DNA from 2 places in the Enterobacter sp. Taxon_8 genome. Region 2 is predicted to be linked to the other one. Evidence: predicted binding sites of a transcription regulator. Region 2 holds the regulator's gene; the other holds the start of a gene.
The links. The regulator PhoB, encoded in region 2, activates phosphate uptake and scavenging genes when phosphate is short. The targets are predictions, from matches to a motif close to CTGTCATAAAACTGNCNNAT.
Positions count from the first base shown of each region.

Region 1 (10,755 bases), 2.2 Mb from region 2:
GGGCTATCGCTCCTCCATGCCGATCATTGAACTTAAGCTGACAGGCCCGGCCGAGCAGAAAGAGGCGATGCTGGCGTTGTGGCCCGAGGTGCAGCGCGTGGCTGGCGAAAGCCTGATCTTTGAAGGTACGGAAGGGTTGCCCGCGCAGATTGCGAAGCATCTGCAGGCGCGTCAGCTCAGCGTGACCTTAAGCGAGCAGTTCACCGGTGGCCTGCTGGCGCTGCAGCTGTCGCGCGTCAACGCGCCGCTGCTGGCCAGCGAAGTTGTGCCGTTCCAGCAGGAGACCCTGGCGCAGACCGCCCGCTGGGCGTCCGAGAGAAGGGTGAAGCATTTTGCCGGTCTGGCGCTGTTCGTCGGCGGGCTGGATGAAGAACACCTCAACTTCGCGCTGGCGACGCCCGAGGGCACCCACGCCCTGCGGGTGAAAATGAGCATTACCCGCCACAGCCTGGCGGTGCGTCAGGAGGTATGCGCCATGATGGCGCTGAACATGCTACGCCGCTGGCTGAATGGCAAAGAGGTGGCCAGCGAGCACGGCTGGATTAACGTGGTTGAGTCGCTGTTCGTGGAGTAACGCCTGTGCCGGGGCCTTTCGCCCCGGCCATGTTCAGCCGAGCGCCTTTGCCAGCAGCGTAATCGGATGTTCGCAGCGCTTGCTGGTGGACATCTCAATCTGCCATTTGCAGGTTTCGCAGTCCGTCACCACAATATCCGCGCCGCTCTCCTCAATCTGACAAAACAGCGGGGCGCCAATCGCCTGCGACGTTTCGTAGTTTTCACGCTTAAAGCCGTAGGTTCCCGCAATCCCGCAGCAGCGCGAGTCCAGCACCGTCAGCTCCAGCCCCGGGATTAACCGCAGCAGCTCCAGCGTATAGAGCGACCAGCCCATCTTCTCCATATGACAAGGTGTGTGATACACCACCTTCAGGGGTAATTCCCTCAGCGGCAACGTCTGCCCGCTGTCCAGCTTGCGCCACAGGAAACGTGTCGCCAGCTCGATGTGCTCGCGTAGTCCGGTGTTGTCCACGTCCAGCAGATGCGGGTACTCATCGCGCAGGGTAAAGGTACAGGTGGAAGAGGTCGCCAGCACCGGAATACCTTTATCGACAATCGCTTCGCGCAGGGAGGTGACATTGCTCTGAGCCTGCCTGCGCGCTTTATCGGTGAACCCGTTGGCGATCAGCGGTACGCCGCAGCACTTCTCTTTATTCAGTAGCTGAACGCCCGTTCCCATGGCGTTCAGCACCTTCAGCAGGTCTTTACCCAGCTGCGGGTGGTTGTAATTCACGTAGCAGCCGTGGAAAAAGGCCACCTGCTCGGCGTACTGCGCCTGTTTCGCCGCGACGGATTTATACCAGCGGCGGAACGTACCGTGAGAATATTTCGGCAGGCTGCGGTGATGGTCTATCTTCAGCGTGGCATCCAGCAGCTGGCGCACCGGTTTGAGGGAGGTCGCGGCATTCACCAGCGGGGCAAACGGCGTAGAGACGCAGCCCATCAGATCGGTATGGCTCAGGATCGCGTCACGCAGCGACGGCTTTTGCGCGCTGTAGCGTGCCCGGGCGCGCTGGATAATGTCGCCAATTTTCACATCAGACGGGCAGGCGACTTCGCAGCGTTTGCAGTTGATGCAGTATTTTAGCGCCTCGTCGTACAGCTTGCCGTCCTTCAGCCGCAGACGCTCGCCGTCCGGTCCGGCCTGCTTTGGTCCGGGATAGCGTGGGTTCACGCCGCTGACCGGGCAGACGGTGGTACACACCGTGCATTTGATGCAGCTTTCAAAACGGGTATCGTTCATTGTTCAGCCTCCGTGCGCTGGCTAATCTGCTCTGCCACATACAGCGCCGTGACGGCGCAGACTCCGCCACCGCACCCCTGAGCAATAGGATCGTACCCGCCCAGCAGCGAGCCGATGGCAAAGAGATTACTGACGGGTCTACCGGCAAGCTGCGGGTGTAACCGGTTATCGACAATCACGCCGAACTGCTGCCAGGGCTGCGGCGAGAAGAAATCACTTTGATACCAGTCCGCGCGGGAGGCATGCTGGCGAACATCCAGTCCCATAATAGCTTCCCGGATACCCTCCCGGCTGCTCAGCAGCCCGTTGCTGAAGAAGCTGCCGCTTGCCAGCACCGTATAGCGCGCACGAAGCGGAATATCGTCGTGGTTGCGCGTCCAGATTTCGCTCACCGCGCCGTCGGTCAGGGTGATTTTTTTCACCTCATCACCCGCCATCCACACGCCGCCCTGTGCGACAAACTGGCGCTGGAGCTGGGTATGCAGACGAATGCCGGGTACGGACGGAGGCAGCGTTGGCAGCAGGCCGAGCGAGCAGGGCAGACGATCCGATAGCCAGCGCCAGAGCCGGTTGTCGCGTAAGCCAAAGCATGCGGGCATCAGCAGGGCGTCACAGCTGTCGCTGAGGGGCCTGAGCGCGTCATACAGCAGCGGCCATTTGTCCTCGTTATCCAGAAATCGGGCGATATTCACCGCGCGAAACTCGCTCGGGTTATCGCGCAGGACATCAAGCTCAGGTAGTTCTATCTCTGCCGTTTCGGCATTGATCCCCTGGCGGCAAAGCGACGCCGCCGCGAGATGGGGCTGAAAATCCAAAAAACCGCTAATACCCACGACCCGGACGCGCGCGGCATTGAAGGGCGCAACGGGCACCTCCTCCGGGCTGAGCCAGGCAGAGCGTAAGGTACCGAGCGGCGTGACGCGCTGGTGATTGAGCCGGGCGCTCCCCTTCAGACGCGCGCCGCAGTCCGCCAGCAGCGCTTCGGTTTCCAGCGCAAAGCGGTCAACGTTGTGCGCGCCAATCAGGTGATAGGGGTGCTCCGGCGGCAGCTTATCGCGGTACGTTTCGTCCACCAGATCCAGCGAGCCCGACGAGAAGTGCAGGGCGCTCTGGCCCCGTGTGATAATGGCGCAGCGCAGCCCCTGCCTGGTGAGCCTGATGCCGCAGAGCAGGCCTGCCAGCCCGCCGCCGACGATTACGGTATCAAATTTCATCGCGTTGCTCCTTCTCAAGACCGCAAAGCCCCTGGTAGACCCAGCGGGTAAATTCGCTTTCGCGCAGGGCATCGCCCCAGGCGACAGGCTGGATGCCTTTCCAGCGCTCGTTTAAAAACGCGCTGAGCTGATCGAGCGACTGGGTAGCGGTGGTGGTATGAAAGCGCTGCAGCAGTCCGGCGGCACGACAGGCGCACAGCTCGCCCTGACAGGTACCCATTCCGACGCGGGTGCGGCGGCGAAGATCGAGCAGGCTGTTAACCGTCAGATTTTCCACCGCGTACTGCACCTCACCGGCGGTGACGGCTTCGCACTCGCACACCAGGCTGCGGCTCAGGCGCCCTTCACCGAGCCACTGCGGCGTTCTGTCGCCGTGGCGGTAAATAGCGGATCCGCGCAGCGGCGCGGGCAGGGAGATGATTTTTTGCAGCGTTTTTTCGGTGGACTGACGCGAGCCGGGCAGGGGTTGTTCTGCCGTCACGCACCGTTCGGTATTGCCCAGCTTGCGGCAGACGGCATCGGTCGCCCACTCGGCCATCAGGCGGTAGGTCATCAGCTTGCCGCCGGTGATGGTGATAAACCCGTCCAGGCCGTCACGCCCGGCGTGATCGAGCAGCACAATGCCCCGGCTGACGTTACGCCCGCTCGGATCGTTATCGCTGGCGACCAGCGGACGCACGCCTGCGTAGGCGCGCAGAATACGCGTCTGCGCCATCACCGGGGCCAGTTTTTCCCCTTCGCGCATCAGGATGTCGACCTCTTCGGCGGTTACGCGGTTGTAGTCAATCTCGCTATAGTCCACGTGGGTTGAGGTCGTACCGATTAATGAGATGGTGTCACCCGGCACCAGAATATCGGCATCTGACGGTTTGCGGCAGCGGTTAATTACGTGGTTATTGATGCGGTGGTCGAGGATCAGCAGCGAGCCTTTCGCCGGGAACATGCGCACCGACAGGTCCGCGTATTCCGCGATGCGCTGCCCCCAGATCCCCGCCGCGTTGACCACTACGGCGGCATACAGTTCGCTGTGTTCGTTATATTGCGTATCAACAATCCGTACGCCGCAGATGCGGTTTCCCTCGCGGATAAGCCCGGTCACTTCGTGTCCGGTCAGGATGTGAGCGCCATGTTCGCGGGCGTCCAGCATGTTGGCGGCAGTCAGGCGGAAGGGGTCAACGGTGCCGTCAGGCACTTTAACCGCGCCGATAAGCGCCGGGTTAACCGACGGTTCCAGCCGCCGCGCCAGAACCGGATCCATGGCCTCAGCCTGAATGCCCGCTGCACAGCAGGCGGTAATAAAGGTGTCCTGGAAGGTAAGGTCATCTTCGGGAAGAGTGATAAACAGGCCGTCAGTCGGCTCAATGCAGTGGCGGGCGATACGCTTGAGGATCTGGTTTTCAGCAATACATTCGCGCGCGGATTCAGCGTCGGTGACCGCATACCGGGCGCCGCTGTGCAGCAGGCCGTGGTTACGCCCGGTTGCGCCCGTGGCGATATCATGGCGTTCCAGAAGCGTGACGCTTAAGCCGCGAAGGGCGCAGTCGCGCGCGATCCCGGCGCCGGTTGCGCCACCACCAATGATTATCACATCACTATAACGAGGATCGTGACTGGTCATTGTTTACCCTCTATGTTCGTTTTTTATCATTTAGCCATATCAATTGTGTGGTTTGTTTGATTTCGAACATAAACGCGCGGAATTCGAAAGTGAAACGTGATTTCATGCGCTTTTTTGCGCATTCTGTCATATTTCTGTAACAATCTGTGCGTTGATTCACAGTAACAATCACCGTGATTTCTTAACATCCCCGCCTCTGGAATTCAGGTGCGAGCCACCTGCTCATTCATTTCAAGGCCACGGAGGCTGTTATGCTCAGTATCTTCAAACCTGCGCCGCACAGGGCGCGTCTGCCAGAGGCAGAAATAGATCCGCTCTATCGCCGTCTGCGTTGGCAAATCTTCCTGGGGATCTTCTTCGGGTACGCGGCGTACTACCTTGTACGTAAAAACTTCGCGCTCGCCATGCCGTATCTGGTGGAGCAGGGCTTTTCCCGTGGCGATCTGGGGTTCGCGCTGTCGGGGATCTCCATCGCCTACGGTTTTTCCAAATTCATCATGGGTTCCGTGTCGGATCGCTCGAATCCGCGCGTGTTCCTGCCCGCCGGTCTGATCCTGGCGGCCGCGGTCATGCTGTTCATGGGCTTTGTGCCGTGGGCTACCTCCAGCATTGCCATCATGTTCGTGCTGCTGTTCCTCTGCGGCTGGTTCCAGGGGATGGGGTGGCCGCCGTGCGGGCGTACCATGGTGCACTGGTGGTCGCAGAAAGAGCGCGGAGGCATCGTGTCGGTGTGGAACTGCGCCCATAACGTGGGCGGCGGTATTCCGCCTCTGCTGTTCCTGCTGGGGATGGCCTGGTTCAACGACTGGCATGCGGCGCTCTATATGCCTGCCTTTGGCGCCATTCTGGTGGCGATTATTGCCTTCGCCCTGATGCGCGACACGCCGCAGTCCTGCGGCCTGCCGCCGATTGAAGAGTACAAAAACGACTATCCGGATGATTACAGCAAGGAGCACGAAGAAGAACTGACCGCGAAACAGATCTTCATGAAGTACGTGCTGCCGAACAAGCTGCTGTGGTACATCGCGGTCGCGAACGTGTTCGTTTACCTGCTGCGCTACGGCATCCTCGACTGGTCGCCAACCTACCTGAAAGAGGTGAAGCACTTCGCGCTGGATAAATCCTCCTGGGCCTATTTCCTGTATGAATATGCCGGGATCCCGGGCACGCTGCTTTGCGGCTGGATGTCGGACAAGGTGTTTAAAGGCAACCGCGGCGCGACGGGCGTCTTCTTTATGACGCTGGTGACCATTGCTACCGTGGTGTACTGGCTCAACCCGCCGGGCAACCCATCAGTAGATATGGCCTGCATGATCGTCATCGGCTTCCTGATTTACGGTCCGGTGATGCTGATCGGTCTGCATGCCCTGGAGCTGGCGCCGAAAAAAGCGGCGGGCACGGCGGCGGGCTTTACCGGCCTGTTCGGCTACCTGGGCGGTTCGGTCGCGGCGAGCGCCATCGTGGGCTACACCGTTGACTTCTTCGGCTGGGACGGCGGCTTTATGGTGATGATCGGCGGCAGCGTGCTGGCGGTACTGCTGCTGATTGTTGTGATGATCGGTGAGAAACGTCACCACGCGGAAGTGCTGGCGCGTCGTCAATAAGGAGCTTAGCGATGAAATTTACCCAACTTGCAACCGGCCTGCTGCTGGCGGGCCTGATGACAGGCTCCGCGCTGGCGGCGGATAAAATTGTTATTGCCCACCGCGGCGCCAGCGGCTATCTGCCGGAGCATACGCTGCCGGCGAAGGCGATGGCCTATGCGCAGGGTGCGGATTACCTGGAGCAGGATCTGGTGATGACGAAGGACGACCAGCTGGTCGTCCTGCATGACCACTATCTTGACCGCGTGACGGACGTGGCGGATCGTTTCCCGGACCGCGCGCGCAAAGATGGCCGCTTCTATGCCATCGACTTCACGCTGGCGGAGATCCGTTCCCTGAAGTTTACCGAGGGCTTCGAGATCGAAAACGGCAAGAAGGTGCAGGTCTATCCGGGACGTTTCCCGATGGGCAAATCTGACTTCCGCATTCATACCTTCCAGGAAGAGATTGAGTTTGTTCAGGGGCTGAACCACTCAACCGGTAAAAACATCGGCATCTATCCGGAAATCAAAGCGCCGTGGTTCCACCATCAGGAAGGAAAAGATATTGCCGCGAAGACGCTCGAGGTGCTGAAGCAGTACGGCTACACCGGCAAGAAGGACAAAGTTTACCTGCAGTGTTTTGATGCCGCCGAGCTGAAGCGCATCAAAACCGAGCTGGAGCCGAAGATGGGGATGGATCTCAATCTGGTGCAGCTGATTGCCTATACCGACTGGAATGAAACCCAGGAGAAGCAGCCGGACGGAACGTGGGTGAACTACAATTACGACTGGATGTTTAAGCCGGGCGCGATGAAGCAGATTGCGCAGTACGCCGACGGCATCGGGCCGGATTACCACATGCTGGTGGCGGAAGGTTCAACGCCTGGTCACGTGAAGCTGACTGCGATGGTGAAAGAGGCGCACGCCAGCAGGATGCAGGTGCACCCGTATACCGTGCGTGCAGACCAGCTGCCGCCATATGCCACGGACGTGAATCAGCTTTATGAAGTGTTGTATAAGCAGGCGGGCGTGGACGGACTGTTTACGGATTTCCCGGATAAAGCGGTGACGTTCTTAAAATAGAAAAAAGGGCCGTAAGGCCCTTTTTTACATCTCGATCTCTATATCGCCTTTTGCCCGGCAGCAGCAGGGCAAAATTTCCCCTTCGTTGATAAAGGCCAGCGGCTCGGTCAGCCAGTCCACCTGGCCGGCGACCAGACGGCAACGGCAGGAGCCGCAGTAGCCGGAACGACACTGGTACTCTACTTCTACCTGATGCGCCTCAAGCGCCACCAGCAGAGAAGGGTGCTCCTCCCGACACAGTACCTCAGTGCCGGAAAGACTTAACGTGACGCGTGACATCAGAGCTGGAAGTTGCTCAGGTCGTCGGTGTTGACTTCAGAATCAATCTGACCGACCAGATAAGAGCTGACTTCCACTTCCTGCGGCGCAACCTGCACGTTATCGGACACCAGCCAGGTGTTGATCCACGGAATCGGGTTAGAGCGCGTCTGGAACGGAAGGTCGAGACCAACAGCCTGCATGCGGATGTTGGTGATGTACTCAACGTACTGGCACAGGATGTCTTTGTTCAGGCCAATCATGGAGCCGTCGCGGAACAGGTAGTCTGCCCACTCTTTCTCCTGCTGAGCGGCCAGCACGAACAGGTCGTAGCACTCCTGCTTGCACTCTTCAGCGATTTCCGCCATCTCCGGATCGTCCGTACCGCTGCGCAGCAGGTTCAGCATGTGCTGGGTGCCGGTCAGGTGCAGGGCTTCATCACGGGCAATCAGACGGATGATTTTGGCGTTGCCTTCCATCAGCTTGCGCTCGGCAAAGGCGAAGGAGCAGGCGAAGCTGACATAGAAGCGGATCGCTTCCAGCGCGTTGACGCTCATCAGGCACAGGTACAGCTGCTTTTTCAGTGCGCGCAGGTTCACGGTGATGGTTTTACCGTTCACGTGGTGGGTGCCTTCGCCCAGCAGGTGCCAGTAGCTGGTCATCTCGATCAGCTCGTCGTAGTAGTGAGCAATGCCTTCCGCGCGCTTCTGGATCTGCTCGTTGGTGACGATATCGTCAAACACAACCGCCGGATCGTTCACGATGTTGCGGATAATGTGCGTGTAAGAGCGGGAGTGAATGGTCTCGGAGAATGCCCAGGTTTCCACCCAGGTCTCCAGCTCAGGAATCGAGATCAGCGGCAGCAGCGCCACGTTAGGGCTACGTCCCTGAATGGAGTCCAGCAGCGTCTGGTACTTCAGGTTACTGATGAAGATATGTTTTTCGTGATCCGGCAGCGACTGGTAGTCAATACGGTCGCGGGATACGTCCACTTCTTCCGGACGCCAGAAGAAGGAGAGTTGCTTTTCAATCAGCTTTTCGAAGATGTCATATTTTTGCTGATCGTAGCGTGCCACGTTGACCGGCTGGCCGAAGAACATCGGCTCTTTGAGCTGGTCGTTTTTCGTCTGTGAAAAGGTGGTATATGCCATGAGTGTGTCCTGTCTTACGAAATAAAGGCGGGGATATCCCCGCCCTTCATTAGATCTTACATGCGCCGCTTTCGCAGCCATCGTCCTGAATTGACGGCACCAGGTCGTCCTGCGCGTCTTCCGCACCATCACGGGTGTTGTGATAGTACAGGGTTTTCACGCCAAATTTGTAGGCGGTGAGCAGGTCTTTCAGCAGCTGCTGCATCGGGACCTTGCCTGACGGGAAGCGCGTCGGGTCATAGTTTGTATTGGCAGAGATCGACTGGTCGATAAACTTCTGCATGATACCCACCAGCTGCAGGTAGCCGTCGTTGTTTGGCATTTCCCACAGCAGCTCGTAGTTGTCACCCAGCGTCTCGTAATCCGGTACCACCTGACGCAGCACGCCGTCTTTCGACGCTTTAATGCTGACGTGGCCGCGCGGTGGCTCAATACCGTTGGTGGCGTTAGAGATCTGCGAAGAGGTCTCAGACGGCATCAGGGCAGAGAGCGTGGAGTTACGCAGGCCGTGAGTCTTGATGGACTCGCGCAGGCCTTCCCAGTCGAGGTGCAGCGGCTCGCTGACAATCGCATCCAGGTCTTTCTTGTAGGTGTCGATTGGCAGAATGCCTTTCGCGTAGGTGGTTTCGTTGAACCACGGGCACGCGCCTTGCTCTTTCGCCAGCTCGTTGGACGCTTTCATCAGGTAGTACTGAATCGCTTCGAACGTCTGGTGCGTCAGGTTGTTGGCGCTGCCGTCAGAGTAACGCTTGCCGTTTTTCGCCAGCCAGTAGGCGAAGTTGATCACGCCGATACCCAGGGTACGGCGGCCCATCGCACCGCGTTTAGCGGCCGGGATTGGGTAATCCTGGTAGTCCAGAAGGGCGTCGAGCGCACGAACCGCCAGCACGGCCAGCTCTTCCAGCTCGTCCAGGCTCTTAATCGCGCCCAGGTTGAACGCGGACAGCGTACACAGCGCGATTTCGCCGTTTTCGTCGTTCACGTCTTCCAGCGGTTTGGTCGGCAGGGCGATCTCCAGGCACAGGTTAGACTGGCGCACTGGCGCAACCACCGGATCGAACGGGCTGTGGGTGTTGCAGTGGTCAACGTTCTGGATGTAGATACGGCCGGTAGAGGCACGTTCCTGCATCATCAGGGAGAACAGGTCTACCGCCTTCACGCGCTGCTTACGGATGCTGTCGTCTTTTTCGTATTTGGTGTACAGACGCTCGAACTCGTCCTGATCGGCAAAGAACGCGTCATACAGGCCCGGGACGTCGGACGGGCTGAACAGGGTGATGTCTTCGCCTTTCAGCAGACGGGTGTACATCAGCTTGTTGATCTGCACGCCGTAGTCCATGTGACGCACGCGGTTGCCTTCCACGCCACGGTTGTTTTTCAGAACCAGCAGGCTTTCCACTTCCAGGTGCCACATCGGATAGAACAGGGTCGCAGCACCGCCGCGCACGCCGCCCTGAGAGCAGGATTTTACGGCCGTCTGGAAGTGTTTATAGAACGGGATACAGCCGGTGTGGAACGCTTCACCGCCGCGAATCGGGCTGCCCAGCGCACGGATGCGACCGGCGTTGATGCCGATACCGGCACGCTGGGAGACGTATTTCACGATGGCGCTGGAGGTGGCGTTGATGGAATCCAGGCTGTCACCACACTCGATCAGTACGCAGGAGCTGAACTGACGGGTTGGGGTACGCACGCCAGACATGATCGGCGTCGGCAGAGAAATCTTGAACGTGGAGACCGCATCGTAGAAACGCTTCACGTAATCCAGACGGGTATCACGCGGGTAGTTAGAGAACAGACAGGCAGCCACCAGAATGTAGAGGAACTGGGCGCTTTCGTAGATCTCACCGGTTACACGGTTCTGAACCAGGTATTTGCCTTCGAGCTGCTTCACCGCCGCGTAGGAGAAGTTCATGTCGCGCCAGTGATCGATAAACCCGTTCATCTGCTCGAACTCTTCTTCCGTATAGTCTTCCAGCAGATGCGTGTCGTATTTGCCCAGCTCAACCATTTTCACCACGTGATCGTAAAGCTTCGGCGGCTCAAAC
Region 1 covers NZ_CM177989.1:1,371,477-1,382,231, forward strand. The annotation lists gene AC4IBF_RS06535 (nicotinamide mononucleotide deamidase-related protein YfaY) at 1-574, shown strand, start outside; gene glpC (anaerobic glycerol-3-phosphate dehydrogenase subunit GlpC) at 608-1,798, opposite strand; gene glpB (glycerol-3-phosphate dehydrogenase subunit GlpB) at 1,795-3,012, opposite strand; gene glpA (anaerobic glycerol-3-phosphate dehydrogenase subunit A) at 3,002-4,630, opposite strand; gene glpT (glycerol-3-phosphate transporter) at 4,882-6,234, shown strand; gene glpQ (glycerophosphodiester phosphodiesterase) at 6,246-7,298, shown strand; gene yfaE (class I ribonucleotide reductase maintenance protein YfaE) at 7,323-7,577, opposite strand; gene nrdB (class Ia ribonucleoside-diphosphate reductase subunit beta) at 7,577-8,707, opposite strand; gene nrdA (class 1a ribonucleoside-diphosphate reductase subunit alpha) at 8,757-10,755, opposite strand, start outside.
Region 1: glpT (glycerol-3-phosphate transporter) is a predicted target of PhoB. The motif match lies at 4,754-4,773, and genes of this name have one in related genera.

Region 2 (10,755 bases):
AGGAAGATCAGCCCCACGACGGTCGTCGCAACGCCGCCCGGTACTTTGAACTTCAGCGCTTTCGCCTCATCCGGCGACAGGCGACGGCGGAAGGCAATCTGCGACAGCAGGATCATGATCCACACCCAGACGGTTGCGAAGGTCGCCAGGGATGCAATCACCAGGAAGACGTTCTCCGGCATGATGTAGTTCAGGTAAACCGAGAACAGCAGCGCCACGGTCATCACCACGACGGTCACCCACGGCGTGCCGCGGCGTGAGGTTTTGGCGAACACCTTCGGCGCACTGCCCTGCTCCGCCATGCCGTGCAGCATACGGCCTACGCCAAAGACGTCACTGTTAATCGCCGAAAGCGACGCGGTCAGCACCACAAAGTTCAGAATGCTGGCCGCAAACGCAATGCCCATATGCTGGAAGGTCAGGACAAACGGGCTACCGTTGGTGCCTACCTGATTCCACGGGTAAATGGACATGATCACGAACAGCGTACCCACGTAGAACACCAGAATACGCATCGGCACAGAGTTGATGGCGCGCGGAATGGATTTCTCCGGATCTTTCGCTTCCCCGGCGGTGATACCGATAATCTCGATACCGCCGTAGGCGAACATCACCATCTGCAGCGACATCACCATCCCGAGCCAGCCGTTGCTGAAGAAGCCGCCGTTGCTCCAGAGGTTGTGGATCCCGGTCGGCTGCCCGCCGTTGCCAATCCCCCAGATAATAATCCCGAAACCGGCCACAATCATGATGATGATGGTCGCGACCTTGAAGAAGGAGAACCAGAACTCCAGCTCGCCGAACACCTTCACGCTCATCAGGTTGACGGCGCAAATGATCAGCACCACGCTCAGCACCCAAATCCAGTGCGGTACCGCCGGGAACCAGACGCCCATGTAGATGCCAAACGCCGTCACGTCGGCAATCGCAACAATCAGGATTTCGAAGCAGTAGGTCCAGCCGGTGATAAACCCGGCCAGCGGGCCGAGGTTTTCCTGCGCGTAGCGGGAGAATGAGCTGGCGGAGGGGTTGTGAACCGACATTTCGCCGAGGGCGCGCATGATGATATACGCCGCCACGCCGCCGATAATGTACGCCAGCAGAACGCTAGGACCGGCCATTTTGATGGCATCTGCCGAGCCATAAAAAAGACCGGTGCCGATAGCAGAGCCCAGCGCCATAAAGCGGATGTGGCGCGTGCTCAATCCACGTTTAAGTTTGTTAGTGCTTTCCATTTAAATCTTGCCATTCAACACGAAAAAAACAAAAAACCACGGGGCCTTAAGCCCCGTGGTTAAACAGTTTGTTGCCGTTGATTAATGAGCGTTCGATGCGACCTGACGCCCTGCAGCACGGTCCCAGATAATCGCCAGAACCAGTGCAACAACGGTAGGCATCAACCAGGCCAGACCCTGCTCGGACAGCGGCAGACGCTGTGTCCATGCCGGCAGTATGTGCGCGAAAGCTGATGCTTTAATCCCGTCAAGGATACCAAAAATCAGGCTGATAAACATGGCTGGCGCAATAATTCGTGAAGAGTTGTTCCACCACGGACGAGTAAAGCTCAGCACTACCAGTACGATGCACGGCGGATAAATCGCCGTCAACACCGGAATAGAGACCTGAATCAGGTGGCTCAGACCGAGGTTAGACACCGCCATGGAGAAGATACCGAGGATAAACACCAGGGTGCGGTAAGAAAGCGGCAGATACTGTGCAAAGAACTCTGCGCAGGCGCAGGTCAGGCCAACCGCGGTAACCAGACAGGCCAGGAAGATCAGCGCTGCCAGCAGCATACTGCCCGCACCGCCGAAGGTGTGCTGCACGTAGGCGTGAAGGATAGCCGCACCGTTGGCGTTCTGCTCAACCAGCATGGCGCTATCGGAACCCAGACGGAACAGCGCCAGATACAGCAGGGTCAGCCCCACACCAGCCATCAGGCCGGCCCAGATGGTGTAGCGGGTCAGCAGACGCGCTTCGGTCACACCGCGGGAACGCGCGGCGTTAACGATAACGATACCAAACACCATCGCGCCTAGCGTATCCATCGTCAGGTAGCCGTTCACGAAGCCGTTAGAGAACGCGGCATTTTTATAGGCGTCCATCGCGTCGCTAATCGGGCCGGCGGGCCAGACGATGGCCGCTACCGCCAGAACAATCAGCGCCACAATTTTCAGCGGAGCCAGGAAGTTACCCACGGTATCCAGCAGCTTGCCCGGATAGAGGGAAACCAGAATCACGATCGCGAAGTAGATCAGGCTGTAGATAAACAGCGGCATCGCGCCGTCACCGGTCAGGGGAGCAATACCCACTTCGAAGGACACGGTTGCCGTACGCGGGGTCGCAAACAGCGGGCCAACGGCGAGATAGCAGACGGTTGCCAGCAGAACGCCCGCCACTTTGCCAATCGGGGTGCTGAGGCTATCAACACCGCCGCCGACTTTCGCCAGCGCGATGACGGTCAGCACCGGCAGACCCACGGCAGTAATCAGGAAACCAAACGCGGCGGTCCAGACGTGTTCACCCGCCTGTAAGCCAACCATTGGAGGGAAAATGATGTTGCCTGCGCCAACGAACAGCGCAAATGTCATAAAGCCCAGCGCGATGATGTCACGCGATTTTAAGTGATGGGTCATAAAACCTTACTGCCTGTGGATGTGGTGTTGAAAACATTGAGATTTTCGATATCCCTCACGGGACGATACAGCCGAAAATTTGCTCAATTTCAGCGGGAAATGCTCCCGTCCTGGCGTGGAGAAGAATAGTTTTTCGATTTACCACGCAAATACAGTCGGTCTGACAGTATCTGGGGCGCAATTTAAACGCTTATAACGTTTAAAGGCAAGGTGGAATCGCAAAACCAGAACAATATGCCAGCATGAAAACACGCACCAGCACAATACGCTGTTTATAAGAAAAACCCATGGCTAATCATGCGAACAAAAAACAGCCAGCCGTATAAAATTCATCCGCGTTTCGCTTGACTGCAAAGCAAACGGGCCAGCGATGGCTGACCCGTGGAAAGGTAAAATGACACGCCCGCCGTCAGGCGATCTTTTTGGCAATTAATCGTTCCGGAATAACGAAACTGAAGCGGGTTCCTTTACCCAGCGTACTCTGAATATCGAGACGGCTTTCATGGTGATTCACCGCGTGTTTCACAATTGCCAGCCCCAGGCCGCTTCCGCCCGTCTGGCGCGATCGCGCTTTATCCACACGGTAGAAGCGCTCGGTCAGACGCGGAATATGCTCCGGCGCAATCCCCGGCCCGTTGTCCTCCACGCTAAACTCGGCCCCCGTTGGGGTATGGTGCCAGCGCACCACGATATCCGTCCCCTCCGGCGTATGATTCACCGCGTTATACACCAGGTTGGAAATGGCGCTGCGCAGCTCATCTTCGCTGCCCAGCACCTTCAGCGTGTTGTCGACGTCAAAGGTCAGGTGATGCTTTTTGTGGCTTAACGTCTGCGCTTCACGCTCCACGACCCGCAGCATCATCGGGACATCAATGGTGTCATTTAGCGCGAGCGTTGGCGCCGCTTCAATCTTCGAGAGCGTCAGCAGCTGCTTCACCAGGCCTTCCATCCGGTGCGTTTGCTCGCGCATGGTGTGCAGCGCTTTTTCACGCGGCGCACCTTCCAGCGTTTGCTCCTGCATCATCTCCAGGTAGCCCTGCAGCACGGTCAACGGGGTTCGCAGTTCGTGGCTGACGTTGGCGAAGAAGTTGCGACGCGCCCCTTCCAGCTGGTGCATCTGGGTAACATCGCGCGCCACCATCAGCCACTGCTTATCGCTGTAGGGCATCACGCGTATTTCCAGATGGCGGCCATTATTGAGCTTCAGATTGTGCGGACGGGTGAAATCACGCTTTTTCAGATACAGCGTGAACTCGGGATAGCGCAGAAGGTTGAGGATATTCTGGCCATTGTCATCCGGCCAGCGCAGGCCCAGCAGCTGCTGCGCCAGGCCGTTACACCAGAAGATCGTCCCTTCTTCGGTGGTCAGGATCACGGCATCCGGCAGCGACTCTGCACCGCTGCGAAAACGCTTAATCAGGCTTCCCAGCTCGCGGCGACGCTTTTTATTACGCATCTGCATCTGATGCAGACCGTAAAGCAGCGGCTCCCAGCTGCCGCTTCCCGGCGGCGGCGTCATGCTTCGGTCAACCCACAGCCACCAGGAGAGGCGCAGCAGATTCCAGAAATGCCAGATCAACAGCCCGGTGACCGACGCCAGCAGAAACCACGGCAGGTGTCCAAGAAAGGCCCCCAGAATGAAGGCCGGAATACAGCATAAGATCAGTTCAAAGACGAGCCTTTTCCATGACAGACGTTCCAGCACGCGTCATACTCCTGTCATTGTTCAGAAACGGGTAGAAAAACGATAACCCGTGCCGCGGACCGTCTGCACCATGCGATCGTGGCCGCTCAATTCCAGTGCTTTTCGCAGGCGGCGAATATGTACATCAACCGTCCGGTCTTCGACATACACGTTAGTTCCCCAGACGTTATTCAGCAACTGCTCGCGGCTGTAAACGCGCTCCGGGTGGGTCATAAAGAAGTGCAGGAGTTTAAATTCGGTAGGCCCCATGTCGAGGGGATTTTCACCGGTCATCACACGGTGAGAAGTAGGATCAAGGCTCAGCCCCTGCATTTCGATCACCTCTTCCACCGCCATCGGCGAAATACGGCGCATCACGGCTTTAATGCGAGCCACCAGCTCTTTTGGGGAGAACGGTTTAGTAATGTAATCGTCCGCACCGGTCTCCAGACCGCGCACGCGATCCTCTTCTTCTCCGCGCGCCGTGAGCATCACAACCGGGATATCGCGGGTCAGCGCTTCACGTTTCAGGTGTTTGATAAACTGCAGTCCGGAGCCGCCGGGCAACATCCAGTCCAACAGAATCAGATCGGGCCAGGGTTCATTCAGCTGGTTCACTGCGCTGTCATAATCTTCCGCTTCAACCGGCTGGAAGCCGTTTTGCTCGAGCACGAAGCACACCATTTCACGAATTGGAGCTTCATCTTCTACGACCAGAATACGTCTCGCCATACTTTGCCCTGTCTTATCTTATTTACGTTACAAGTTTGTAATTCGGCGCCATTATGCGTCAGATTTATGACAGATTTATGAAAAACAGTACCACGTTAACGGGCAAACCGTTGTTTTATTACAGCGGTTATTTTCCCTTCTCTGAACGTTTATAATCCTGCTTTCTCTTTTTTGCCACGGATCAGCTATGCGCATACTTCACACCTCGGACTGGCATCTGGGTCAAAATTTTTACAGCAAAAGCCGTGCGGCTGAACATGAAGCGTTCCTGGGCTGGCTGCTGGAAACGGCCCGGACGCATGAGGTGGACGCGATTATCGTGGCGGGAGATATTTTTGATACCGGCTCGCCGCCGAGCTACGCGCGCGAGCTGTACAACCGCTTCGTGGTGAATTTGCAGCAAACAGGGTGTCATCTGGTGATTGTCGCCGGCAACCACGATTCCGTCGCAACGCTGAATGAATCCCGCGACATCCTGGCGTTTCTCAATACCACCGTCGTCGCCAGCGCCGGGCACGCCCCGCAGATCCTGAAAAAACGCGACGGGTCGCCGGGGGCGGTGCTGTGTCCGATACCGTTTTTACGTCCGCGCGACATCGTGCAAAGCCAGGCGGGGCTGTCGGGTGCGGAAAAGCAGCAGCATTTATTACAGGCCATCACCGACTATTACCACCAGCAGCACGCCGAAGCCTGTGCACTGCGGGGTGACCAGCCGATTCCGGTGATTGCAACCGGGCATCTCACCACGGTCGGGGCCAGTAAAAGTGACGCCGTGCGTGACATCTATATCGGCACGCTGGATGCCTTTCCGGCGCAAAACTTCCCGCCAGCCGACTACATCGCGCTCGGCCACATCCACCGCGCTCAGGTCATCGGCGGCTGCGAGCATATCCGCTACTGTGGCTCACCTGTTTCGCTCAGCTTTGACGAAACGGGCAAAGCCAAATCCGTGCATCTGGTGAGTTTTAGCGAGGGCAAACTCAGCGCCGTCGAAACACTGGAGGTACCCGTCACCCAGCCGCTGGCGGTGCTGAAGGGCGATCTCGACGCCATTACCGCCCAGCTGGAGCAGTGGCGCGGCGTCGAGCAAGATCCCCCCGTCTGGCTGGATATCGAAATCACCACCGACGACTACCTGCACGATATGCAGCGAAAAATCCAGGCACTGACCGAAGACTTACCGGTAGAGGTGTTACTGGTGCGCCGCAGCCGCGAGCAGCGCGAGAAAATTCTGTTAAGCGCTCAACGCGAAACGCTCAGTGAGCTTCGGGTTGAAGAGGTGTTTGAACGCAGGCTCTCGCAGGAGGAAATCGACGACACGAAGCGCGCAAGGCTCAGCGAACTGTTCAGCCATACCCTGCACGCGCTCAATGATGAGGAAGAAAACGCGTGAAAATTCTGAGCCTGCGCCTGAAAAATATCAACTCCCTCAAGGGCGAGTGGAAAATTGACTTTACCGCTGAGCCGTTTGCCAGCAACGGGCTGTTTGCCATCACCGGCGCGACCGGGGCAGGTAAAACTACCCTGCTCGACGCCATCTGTCTGGCGCTTTATCACGAAACGCCGCGCCTGAATAAGGTCTCCCAGGCGCAAAACGATCTGATGACGCGCGACACCGCCGAGTGCCTGGCGGAAGTGGAGTTCGAGGTAAAAGGCATCGCCTACCGCGCCTTCTGGAGCCAGAACCGGGCGCGCAACCAGTCTGACGGGAACCTGCAGGCACCGCGCGTTGAGCTGGCGCGCTGCGAAGATGGCAAAATCCTGGCCGACAAAGTGACGGATAAACTGGAGCAAACCGCCGCGCTCACCGGGCTGGACTATGGCCGCTTTACCCGCTCGATGCTGCTCTCACAGGGGCAGTTTGCTGCCTTCCTCAACGCCAAACCGAGCGATCGTGCCGAGCTACTGGAAGAGCTGACCGGCACCGAGATCTACGGCCAGATTTCCGCCATGGTGTTTGAAAAACACAAAGCCGCCCGCAGCGTGCTTGAAAAATGCGAGGCGCAGGCGGCGGGCGTCGTGCTGTTGAGTGAAGAGCAACAGCAGCAGTTACAGCAAAGTTTGCAGGCACTTACTGACGAAGAGAAAATCCTGCTGGAACAGCAGCAAAGCCAACAGAAAGATTTTCAGTGGCTTACGCGCCATGAAGAGCTCGTAAGAGAGCAACAGCGCGTCAACGCGCTCCAGCAGCATGCGCAACAGGCGCTGGCGGACGCAGCACCTGAGCTGGCAAAACTCCAGCTTGCTCTGCCCGCCGCCCAGCTTCGACCGCTTTGGGAGCATCAGCAGGAACAAACCGCACGCCTGACGCAAACGCAGCAGCGTATTATCGAAGTAAATACTCGCTTACAAGCCAGAACCGCGCTGCGTTCGCGTATTCGCAATACCGCCCTGCGTAACCACGAGCAGCTTCAGACCGAACTGACGGCGCTGGCGCAGTGGCTGGCGGAGCACGAGCGTTATCGCCTGCTGGGGCAGGAGATCGCCGGATGGCGTGCCCAGTTCTCGCAGCTTAACCGCGATAAAACGCAGTTAGCCTCGCTTGCGGCGCGGATAAGTGAATTACGCAACAGGCTGGTTGCGATGCCGGAAAATGCGCTGACGCTAACGGCGGACGAAGTCAGCGTAGCCATGGAGCAGCAGTCCCGGTCACGCACGCTGCGCCAGCAGCTGACGTCGCTGCATGCCCGCTATCAGCCGCTGCAAAAGCGCCTGCGTCAGAGCGGTGAAAGCGTGCAGAAGGCGCAGGCCGAACAAAATAAACTCAATGAAACGCTGACGCTGCGCCGCCAGCAGTACAAAGAAAAAAACCAGCACTATCTCGACCTGAAAGCCCTGTGCGAAACCGAAGCAACAATCAAGAAGCTGGAGCATTACCGTTCGCAGCTTGAGGCGGGTAAACCCTGTCCGCTGTGCGGTTCCTGCGAACATCCGGCCGTTGAGCAATATCAGTCGCTTGAGCTGACGGATAACCAGCGCCGCCGTGATGCCCTGGAAAAAGAGGTCGCCGCGCTTAAAGAGGAAGGCCTGCTGGTGCTGGGACAGGTTAATGCCCTGACTCAGCAGATCCAGCGTGAAACAGACGACGCGCAGACGCTTTCTCAGGAAGAGCAAGCGCTCACTAAAGAGTGGATGGCGGCCTGCACGTCCCTGAACATTGCGTTGAATATTCAGGATGATATCGCGCCATGGCTGAACGAACAGGAACAGTACGAGCGCCAGCTTTATCAGCTCAGCCAGCGGCTGACCCTGCAGAACCAGTTGAACGAACAGGAAGCGCAGGAGCGGCAGTATCAGCAGCAGCTGGCGGCCACGCGCCAGGCGCTAGAACATGCCCTGCTCGCGCTCTCACTTAACGCACCTGAAGAGGGTCAGGAAGCCGCCTGGCTTCAGGCCCGTGAAGCTGAATTCGCGCAGTGGCAGGAGAAGCAAGCGCAGCACGGCGTGCTTCAGGAACGCATAAACGCCCTGAAGCCGCTGCTCGACGCGCTTCCGGCAACGAACAGCGAAGACGCCGAACCGGTTATCCCTGATAACTGGCGCGCCATCCACGACGAATGCGTGTCGCTGCAAAGCCAGCTCACCGCGCAGCAGCAGCAGGAAGCGCTGGAGCAAGAGCGCCTGCAGCAGTCGCAGACGCAGTTCACCGCGGCGCTCTCGGCGAGCTGCTTTGCCGACCAGGACGCGTTTCTTGCCGCCCTGCTGGATGACGATGCCATTCGCCATCTCGAACAGCTGAAGCAGTCGCTGGAAAACCAGATACAGCAGGCTGCGGCGCTGTGCGGGCAAGCGAACCAACAGCTGCAGTCTCATCTGGCGCTGCGGCCGGAAGGGCTCAACGAAGATGCTCCTGCGCTGCAAAGCCAGCTGCAGCAGCTGGCGCAACGGCTTCGCGAGAACACCACACATCAGGGTGAGATCCGTCAGCAGCTTAAGCAGGACAGCGATAACCGGCAGCACCAGCTGGCGTTGATGCAGGAAATTGAAGAGGCCGCGCGCCAGGCAGACGACTGGGGGTACCTGAACGCGCTGATCGGCTCGAGCACCGGCGACAAGTTCCGCAAGTTCGCCCAGGGGCTGACGCTGGACAATCTTGTCTGGCTTGCTAACCAGCAGCTTAACCGTCTACACGGGCGTTATTTATTGCAGCGTAAGGCCAGCGACGCGCTGGAGCTGGAAGTGGTGGATACGTGGCAGGCGGATGCGGTTCGCGATACCCGCACGCTCTCAGGCGGCGAGAGCTTCCTGGTCAGCCTGGCGCTGGCGCTGGCGCTTTCCGATCTTGTGAGTCATAAAACGCGGATCGATTCCCTGTTCCTGGATGAAGGGTTCGGCACGCTCGACAGTGAAACGCTGGATACCGCGCTGGATGCGCTCGACGCACTGAACGCCACCGGGAAAACCATCGGCGTGATCAGCCACGTAGAGGCGATGAAAGAGCGTATTCCGGTGCAGATCAAGGTGAAGAAAATTAACGGGCTGGGGTATAGCAGGCTGGATAAGGAATTTGCGGTGGGGTGAAGGGTGGAACGGTGCGTTCTGGTGCCCCTCCCCCTTGCCCTCTCCCACAGGGAGAGGGAATAAACACTATTTGCTTTTATTCCGGCCACAGCCACGCCGCGCCGCGCACGCCGCTGGAGTCACCGTGGACAGCTTTGCGGATCGGGGTTTCACACTCGCCGCCGAAGACCCACTGCTTCACCAGGTTCGGTACCGTGGCGTACAGCCGGTCGACGTTGCTCATGCCGCCGCCGAGCACAATCACGTCTGGATCGAGAATATTCACCACGTGGGCCAGCGATTTCGCCAGCCGCATTTCGTAGCGGCTCAGCGCCAGCTCCGCCACCGGATCCTGTGCTTCGACCAGACGCATAATCTCATTTCCCTTAAGCTGCTGGCCGCTCAGGCGATGGTAGTCGGTCGCAAAACCGGTACCGGAGATAAACGTCTCAATACAGCCCTGCTTTCCGCAGTAGCACGGCACTTCAGCGCGGTATTTAAGCTCGTCTTCATCCATCCACGGCAGCGGGTTGTGACCCCACTCACCCGCGGTGCCGTTACCGCCGATATGGGCGCGTCCGCCAAACGCCACGCCCGCACCGCAGCCGGTACCGACGATCACGGCAAACACGGTCTGGGCACCTGCCGCCGCGCCGTCGATGGCCTCGGAGACCGCCAGACAGTTAGCGTCGTTGGCCAGACGCACTTCCCGGTTCAGACGTTGGCTCAAATCTTTATCGAACGGCTGACCGTTGAGCCAGGTGGAGTTGGCATTTTTAACCACGCCGGTATACGGCGAGATCGACCCCGGGATCCCCATCCCTACGCTCCCGGTTTGCCCTGTCGCCTGCTCGGCCATCTCAACCAGTTGAGCAATCGTCTCGATAGTCTGGCGATAATCATCGCGCGGCGTTGGCAGACGATGGCGAAACAGCTGCTGCCCCTGCTCGCTCAGTGCGATAACTTCTGTTTTGGTGCCACCCAAATCGATCCCAATACGCACAAGACTCTCCTCATTATTTTGATTATCAACAGAGTAGAAGCACGCATCCCGATTAGCAATGCAAGCGATGCGACAATTCGTTATCATGCCCGCTGATTTAACGACAAGGCCGTGGAAATTATCATGCTGTGGTTCAAAAATTTGATGGTTTACCGTCTCAGCCGCGACGTTTCGCTGCGTGCAGAAGAGATGGAAAAACA
Region 2 covers NZ_CM177989.1:3,549,606-3,560,360, forward strand. The annotation lists gene proY (proline-specific permease ProY) at 1-1,235, opposite strand, end outside; gene brnQ (branched-chain amino acid transporter carrier protein BrnQ) at 1,317-2,636, opposite strand; gene phoR (phosphate regulon sensor histidine kinase PhoR) at 3,046-4,341, opposite strand; gene phoB (phosphate response regulator transcription factor PhoB) at 4,363-5,052, opposite strand; gene sbcD (exonuclease subunit SbcD) at 5,240-6,445, shown strand; gene sbcC (exonuclease subunit SbcC) at 6,442-9,573, shown strand; gene mak (fructokinase) at 9,650-10,555, opposite strand; gene rdgC (recombination-associated protein RdgC) at 10,679-10,755, shown strand, end outside.